One region of the Streptomyces sp. NPDC005266 genome, then DNA from elsewhere that is predicted to be linked to it. Evidence: riboswitches for the same ligand, from Rfam matches in the RefSeq annotation. Region 1 holds a riboswitch; each other region holds the start of a gene.

Region 1 (2,256 bases):
AGCCTGATGGTGCGGCTGCCCGGCGCCGGGCAGCCGCACCGCACTACGGTCCGCACTAAGCGTTACGGCGAAGTCAAGTGCTGATCCTTCTCGGCGTCCAAGCCCTCGGCCAGGCCGAACGGCGAGGGACCAGCGGCGAACTTCACCGCATCCGCTCAGGCGGGCCGTACGCTCCCATAGATCGGCATCTCGGTGATCGGGGCCTTCTTCACCACGTCCCCGGGCTTCGGCGCGTGGATCATCATCCCGTTGCCTATATAGAGCCCGACATGGCTGATGTCGTCATAGAAGAAGACGAGATCGCCCGGCTGGAGGTCGGACGTGGAGACGCGCGTGCCGGCCTTCACCTGGTCCCAGGTCGTGCGCGGCAGCGACACCCCGGCGGTCTTCCAGGCGGCCTGGGTCAGCCCTGAGCAGTCGAAGGAGTTGGGGCCGGTCGCGCCCCAGACGTACGGCTTGCCGACCTGCGCCTTCGCGAAGGCGACCGCCTGGGCCGCCTTCGAGCTGTTGGAGGGGACGGACGGTGCGGAGGGGGCCGTCGAACCGGAGCCGGAGCTGTCGTTGCGCTCCTGCTGCTGCTTGCGCTCGGCCGCCGCCTGGCGCTGCTTCTGGGCCAGCTCCGCCGCCTTGCGCCGGTCCTCCGCCTCCTTCTTCCTCTCGATCTCCGCCAGCCGGGCCTTCTCCTTGGCCGTCAGATTCGCCAGCAGTCGGCGGGCCTCGGCCAGCTTGTCCTGGACGGACTTCTTCTGGGTCTTCAGCTCCTTCTGCGACGCGGTCAGCGAGGCCAGGCTCTCGGTGGCCTTACCGCGCTCCTCGGCGGCCTTCGTCCGCTGCGTCTCGAAGTCGTCGACGGCCTGCTTCTGCTTGCCGCTCATCCGGTCCATGAGGTGGGACTGGTCGAACATGTCCTGCGGATCGTTGGAGAACAGCAGGGCCGCGGCGCTGGTGGCCATGCCACCGTCGCGGTACTGGGCGGCGGCGTAATTGCCGAGCGTGCGCCGCGCCTCGTTCAGCTTCTCGGTCCGCTGCGCGACCTTGTCCAGCAGCCGGTCCACCTTGACGCGCTGCTGGTCGGTGCGCTCCTTGGCGGCGTTGTAGCGCTGGGTGGCGGTTTCCGCCTGGTGGTAGAGGGTGTCGACCCTCTCTTTGACCTTCTCGATCGACTGGGTGGCGGCCGGTTTGTGATCGCCGGGCGCGGCGTTCGCCGTCTGGGACAGGAGCGTGACGGAAGCCAGGGCGGCGGTGGTGACCCCGACAGCGGTACGGCGGCCAGGACCGGAGAGCGAGGCCGGTATTCGGGTCCGCGGCTTGCGGTGCGACGCCAAGGGTGGCGACTCCTTCCGTGGACCGCCTACCGGGTTAGCTGTCGGGTTCGGGCGGTTCGGAAGGCTGCCCTACGGCCCACGCGGCCGATTCACCCCGGTCTTGCGTTGTGGGTCCCCGGCTCCGGCTGCCACGGTGTCGCGACGTTCCGGACTCGGCGGAGGCCGCCCGTGCCGACGCGGTCGCCGACGGGTGTCGGGCTGCCTGACGCAGGACGGTAACGAACTAGTGGTGCTTCTGTGAAGGCTGATGGTCGTTTTACCCGAAACACCCCTCGAGACGGCCCTGTGCGGGTCCCGTCCCCGCCGTCTGGACCGCCCACCGGCCAGAGGCCGCTGAGGGTGCGCCCCCTCCCCGGCGCCCGACCGGACCACCAAAGCGGCAGCCGCCAGCGCTCGGGAGGGGGCGGGGGTGCAGGGGCGGGGGGCCTGGACGCCTACGTGTATTTGTGGCGCCGATCTCCGGCCCACCCCACGCTTCCGGCTTCCGGCGCCTAAATATATCGGTCCAGGCCCCCCGCCCCGGAGGCCCCGCCCCCGGCGCCCGACGACGCACCCTGGCACCCGACACCGCCCCCCCGGCGCCCGACGACGCACCCTGGCACCCGGCACCGCACCCCCGGCGCCCGACGACGCACCCTGGCACCCGACACCGCACCCCGGCACCCGACGACGCACCGTGGCACCCGACAACGCACCCCCGGGTCGCCCTATCCGCGCCTACGTGTCGGTGGCGCCGCTTAGACTCGGTGAGCGATGAGCAGCCTCTTTGACGACAGCTTCCTGGCGGACCTCGGGCACTCCGACGAGGAGCCCCCGCCGCCTGAGGACCGCGAGGGACCCGTGGAGCACGGCCCCGTGGGCGGTGAAGACGTGCCGCACTACCTCTTCCGCACCGGCTTCGACGCGCCCGCGCCGCCCAGAGAGGCGTATT
Region 2 (2,256 bases), on a different contig from region 1:
CCACGCCCCATGCCCCCGATCATCGCCGACGACACCGGCCGTGTGGTGATCGTCGACCGGCCGGGCGCGGTGCAGACCCAACTGCTCATCGGCCGTATCGGCGCCGACCGCCACGACCGGATCTGGCCGGCGCAGGTGCTGGGCACGTACTGCCTGGGCGGCACCCTCACCTCCCGGCTCGACCGGGTGCTGCGCGAGGAGAAGGGCTACACCTACGGGGTGCGCGCCTTCGGCCAGGTGCTGCGCTCCTCGCCCCCGTCGCCCACCGGCGGGTCCACGGGCGCCGCGATGCTGGCGATCAGCGGCTCGGTGGCCACCGAGGTCACCGGACCCGCGCTGGACGACCTCTGGAAGGTGCTGCGCACGCTGAAGGAGGAGGGTCTGACCGACGCCGAGCGCGATGTCGCCGTGCAGAACCTCGTCGGTGTCGCCCCGCTGAAGTACGAGACGGCCGCGGCCGTCGCGGGCACCCTCGCCGATCAGGTCGAGCAGCACCTTCCGGACGACTTCCAGGCGCAGTTGTACGCCCGCCTGGCGGAGGCCGGGACGGTGGAGGCGACCGCGGCGGTGGTGAGCGCCTTCCCCGCGGACCGGTTGGTCACGGTGCTGGTCGGGGACGCCTCGGTGATCGCGGAGCCGGTCAAGGCGCTGGGCATCGGCGAGGTGCGCGTCATCTCCGGCTGAGCCGCGCGGAGTTGGCCGACAGGTCCGACGAGCCACCAGGGGGAAGGGCCCTGGCGTCGTGTGCGGCGCCAGGGCCCTTTCGCATGCCCGTTTCATGGCGAGGTTATGTGTTTGGTTTGTGGTGAGAGCAACAAAAACCCGGATCTGTTTGGTGATCGAATCACGGCCCGTCTAGCGTCAGTGCGGCTGTTCGCCAGTTGCACGCCGCACCCGCGGCACGGACAGTCATCGCCGAGTCCCCGTACGGCGCGAGCCAGGGGAGCCGGGGACCCGTCTTCCTGCGCCGACTTCGTCGCAGGAGGGGCCCGATCCCCAGGGGTGAATCGGACGCCTTCCCCGGCCGGGGGAGGGGCCCGTAGGAGACCTTCCTGCTCCGAACCCGTCAGCTAACCCGGTAGGCGAGAAGGAAGGAAAGGAGTACGCCTGACCATGGCGTCCACCAGTGCCACCGGGAGGCACCGCCGCTCCCACAGGGCCACCGTCCGCACCGGAGCGAACTTCCTGGGTATCACGACGGTCGCCTCGGGCGTCGTCGCCGGGATAGCCGGACCGGCCTTCGCCGCGTCCGACGAGGGCCCCGCTCCCCAGGACACCGGTCTGCGCCAGGCGATCGTGATCGGCGACGGGCTCGCCGACGACATCGAGGACCAGGCGCAGGCCCAGGAGACCGCGGCCCAGCAGGCCGCGGCCAAGGCGCGGGCCGAGGCCATCGCGCGCCAGGAGGCCACCAGGAAGGCGGAGGCGGCGGCGAAGAAGGCCAAGGTGGAGCGCGAGGCCAAGGTGCGCGCGGCCCGCGAGGCCGAGCGCAAGCGCCTCAACACCTTCATGGCGCCGATCTCGGGCTCCTACGTCTCCACCGCCTACCAGGCGTCCAGCGGGCTGTGGTCCTCCGGCAGCCACACCGGCATCGACTTCCACGCCGCTTCCGGCACCTCGGTGCACGCCGTCGGCTCCGGCGAGGTCGTCGAGGCGGGCTGGGGCGGCAGCTACGGCAACAACATCGTCATCAAGATGAACGACGGCACGTACACCCAGTACGGCCACCTCTCGTCGATCGGCGTCTCGGTCGGCCAGAAGGTCACCCCCGGGCAGCAGATCGGCCTGTCGGGCGCCACCGGCAACGTCACCGGCCCGCATCTGCACTTCGAGGCCCGCACCAGCCCGGACTACGGCTCGGACATGGACCCCGTGGCGTATCTGCGCTCGCACGGCGTCAGCGTCTGACCGTCGACATCGCGTGAAGGCCCCGTCCGGCCCGGACGGGGCCTTCGGCATGCCTGCCGCGCGCTGACCAAAAAATATCCATGAAATGCCTTCTGCCATCGGCAATTCTGGCAGCTTGGAATAGAGTCGTCGAACGAGCGTCAATCAGGTGCGTTTCGCGGGCATTAAGGCGGAGGTGCGACAATGCGGGTCGTCACGTGAGCGGGGATACGACCGCGATCCAGGGCGGCCGGCGGATTTCGGCGCACGCGGTGTGCACGGCGATCCGCGACGACATCGTCTCCGGAACGTACCCGCCCGGAAGCCGACTCACGGAGGAACTTCTCGCCCGGCGCTACGGCGTCTCGC
Region 3 (2,256 bases), on a different contig from region 1:
ATCGAGGACAGGTGGCAGTACCAGACCTCGGTGCCGTCGTCGAGGGTGAGAACGATGCGGTAGCCGTACGAACCGGCCCAGCCCGCCTGGGTGATGGTGCCGCGGTGGACCGCCTTGGCCGGGGTGCCGGTCGGGGCGGCGAAGTCCAGGCCGGTGTGGTCGGCGGACCACAGGTCGCCGGCCTGGCCGAAGCCGGCGGTCAGGGTGTACGAGGTGACGGGGAGGGTGTAGGCGGCGGCGAGCTTGGCGCGGCGCTCGGCCTCGGCCTTCTTGGCGGCGGCCTCCTTGGCCTTCTGCTCGGCGGCCTTCTTCGCCGCGGCGGCGTCGGCCTTGCGCTGTGCCGCGGCGTCGGCGGCCTTGTCGGCGGCGGCCTTGGCCGCGGCGATGCGCTGGTCCTCGTCGGCGGCGTTCTGCTGGCTCTCGGCCTGCTGCAGGATGCGGGCGCGCAGGGCCTCGCCGGCGTCGGTGGTGCCGCTCTTCTCGTCCTGGGCGGTCAGTCCGGCCTGGGAGAGGGGGGCCGCGGGCTCGGAGGAGGAGCCCTCGTCGCCGGAGAGGAACGAGCCGATGCCGGGCAGGTCCTTGGCGGCGGGGAGCCGGGCCTCGACCTGGTCGGCGACGTGCGAGAGATCGGGCATGGCGATGGGTGCCGCCGGACGGTCCTTGGCGCTCGCCATGCCGCCGGCGCCGACCGCCGCGATGACGCCGACCCCGAGGACGGCGCTGCTGCGCGCCATGGAACCGCCCCGCTGCTTGACGACGCGGTGCCGGCCGCGGAGGGGAGCGATGGAGTCCTCGGTGGGGTTCCACTCTTCCCAGGGCTCGGGGTCGAGGCCGGGATCCGAGCCCTCGGACGCGCCCCCATCGGCGTTCCGGTCGGCGATCCCCTCGGCGGCGAAGCGGCCGTCCCCAGCGCCCGTCCCGGCGCCGGCGTCAAAGCCGGGGCCGTAGGCGGTGGCGGTCCCGAGGCCGCCTCCGAATGAGCGGTACGGAGCCTCGTCCAGAGCAGATCTGTTGGACGCCACGGGGGCGCACTCCTTTCCTTCCCTCTCGCCTACCGGGTTAGCTGACGGGTTCGGAGCAGGAAGGTCTCCTACGGGTCAGGTTCGACCCGATTCACCCCAAGGTGGTGGTTCCCCGGTTCCCTTGGTGCAGTGTGGTGCTGTGCTGCTGCTGGTGGTGCTGCCGCAGTGCGTACGGGATTCGGCGACGGCGCACGGTACCGCCCTGACGACGGTTGTGACGACCGCGCTGCGTTATCGAACGTTAATGGTTGGCGCCATGTGATTCCAAGCTCTTCTGAAGAATCTGCGCAGCTTTGGCGTGAACTTAGGAACCAAAGATGGACATATCGGGGCGAGTCAGCACCCCCGAAAAGGGCTGGCAAAACCTTGTTCGGCTGATCGTGTGTCAATCGTTACGCGGAGGGATCTCCTCCGACTACGGACGGTGGTCGCTCACGTTCGCCGGCCCACTGCCGCTCACCAGCCCGCTCCCGTTCCCGCTGCCCGCGCCCCCGTTCGTCCGGGCCGGTACGCGGCGGACCGCCAGCAACGCCATGTCGTCCGAAGTGCCGCCACCCGTATGCCGTTCGACATCGGCCACCAGCACGTCCAGCAGCTCCCCCGGCCCCGCGAAGGCATGGCCGCGCAGCCGCTCCACGGGGTCGTAGAACTCGCCGTGCGAGTCGCGGGCCTCCGACACCCCGTCCGTGAACAGCAGCAGCGTCTCGCCCTCGGCGAACGGCAGCTCCGTCACCCGGTCGGGCAAGCCGCTCAGTTCCCCCATCCCCAGCGGCAGCGCGAAGGCCTCCGGCTCCAGCGCGCGCACCTCGCCGTCCCCCCGCAGCAGCAGGGGCGCCGGATGGCCTCGGGTGATCACGCGCAGGGTCGTGTCGGCGCGCGGGAGCTCGGCGAGAACGGCCGTCGTGAACCCCTCCGAGACCTCCATATCGGCCCGCCGGGCGCCCTCGCGCTGCAACGCCCGCTCCAGCCGGCCCGCCAGCCCCTCCAGCGTCGACTCCTGCTCCGCCGCCTCCCGGAAGGCGCCGATGAGGATCGCGACGATCTCCACGGCCTGCAGTCCCTTGCCGCGTACGTCCCCGACGACCAGCCGGACGCCGTGCGGGGTGTCCTGGACCGCGTACAGGTCACCGCCGATCGCGGCGAACCTCTCCGCCGCCACATAGCGCGCCGCGATGTCCAGACCGGCCAGGCGGGCGGGCGGCACGGGCAGGACGGCGCGCTGAGCCGCCTCCGC

What was found. A riboswitch is a leader RNA that binds a small molecule or an ion and turns the genes downstream of it on or off. The one in region 1 is predicted to bind cyclic di-AMP.
Region 2: another riboswitch for cyclic di-AMP. It lies ahead of ABZU99_RS25640 (M23 family metallopeptidase); the one in region 1 lies ahead of ABZU99_RS16330 (NlpC/P60 family protein).
Region 3: another riboswitch for cyclic di-AMP. It lies ahead of ABZU99_RS33105 (M23 family metallopeptidase); the one in region 1 lies ahead of ABZU99_RS16330 (NlpC/P60 family protein).

The regions. Positions count from the first base shown of each region.
Region 1 covers NZ_JBEXHC010000007.1:157,053-159,308, reverse strand. The annotation lists gene ABZU99_RS16335 (L,D-transpeptidase) at 1-1, shown strand, start outside; gene ABZU99_RS16330 (NlpC/P60 family protein) at 156-1,325, opposite strand; cyclic di-AMP (ydaO/yuaA leader) riboswitch at 1,333-1,493, opposite strand; gene pcrA (DNA helicase PcrA) at 2,079-2,256, shown strand, end outside.
Region 2 covers NZ_JBEXHC010000017.1:54,950-57,205, reverse strand. The annotation lists gene ABZU99_RS25645 (pitrilysin family protein) at 1-684, shown strand, start outside; cyclic di-AMP (ydaO/yuaA leader) riboswitch at 904-1,099, shown strand; gene ABZU99_RS25640 (M23 family metallopeptidase) at 1,114-1,908, shown strand; gene ABZU99_RS25635 (GntR family transcriptional regulator) at 2,106-2,256, shown strand, end outside.
Region 3 covers NZ_JBEXHC010000030.1:69,749-72,004, reverse strand. The annotation lists gene ABZU99_RS33105 (M23 family metallopeptidase) at 1-1,022, opposite strand, end outside; cyclic di-AMP (ydaO/yuaA leader) riboswitch at 1,034-1,169, opposite strand; gene ABZU99_RS33100 (hypothetical protein) at 1,162-1,284, shown strand; gene ABZU99_RS33095 (PP2C family protein-serine/threonine phosphatase) at 1,438-2,256, opposite strand, start outside.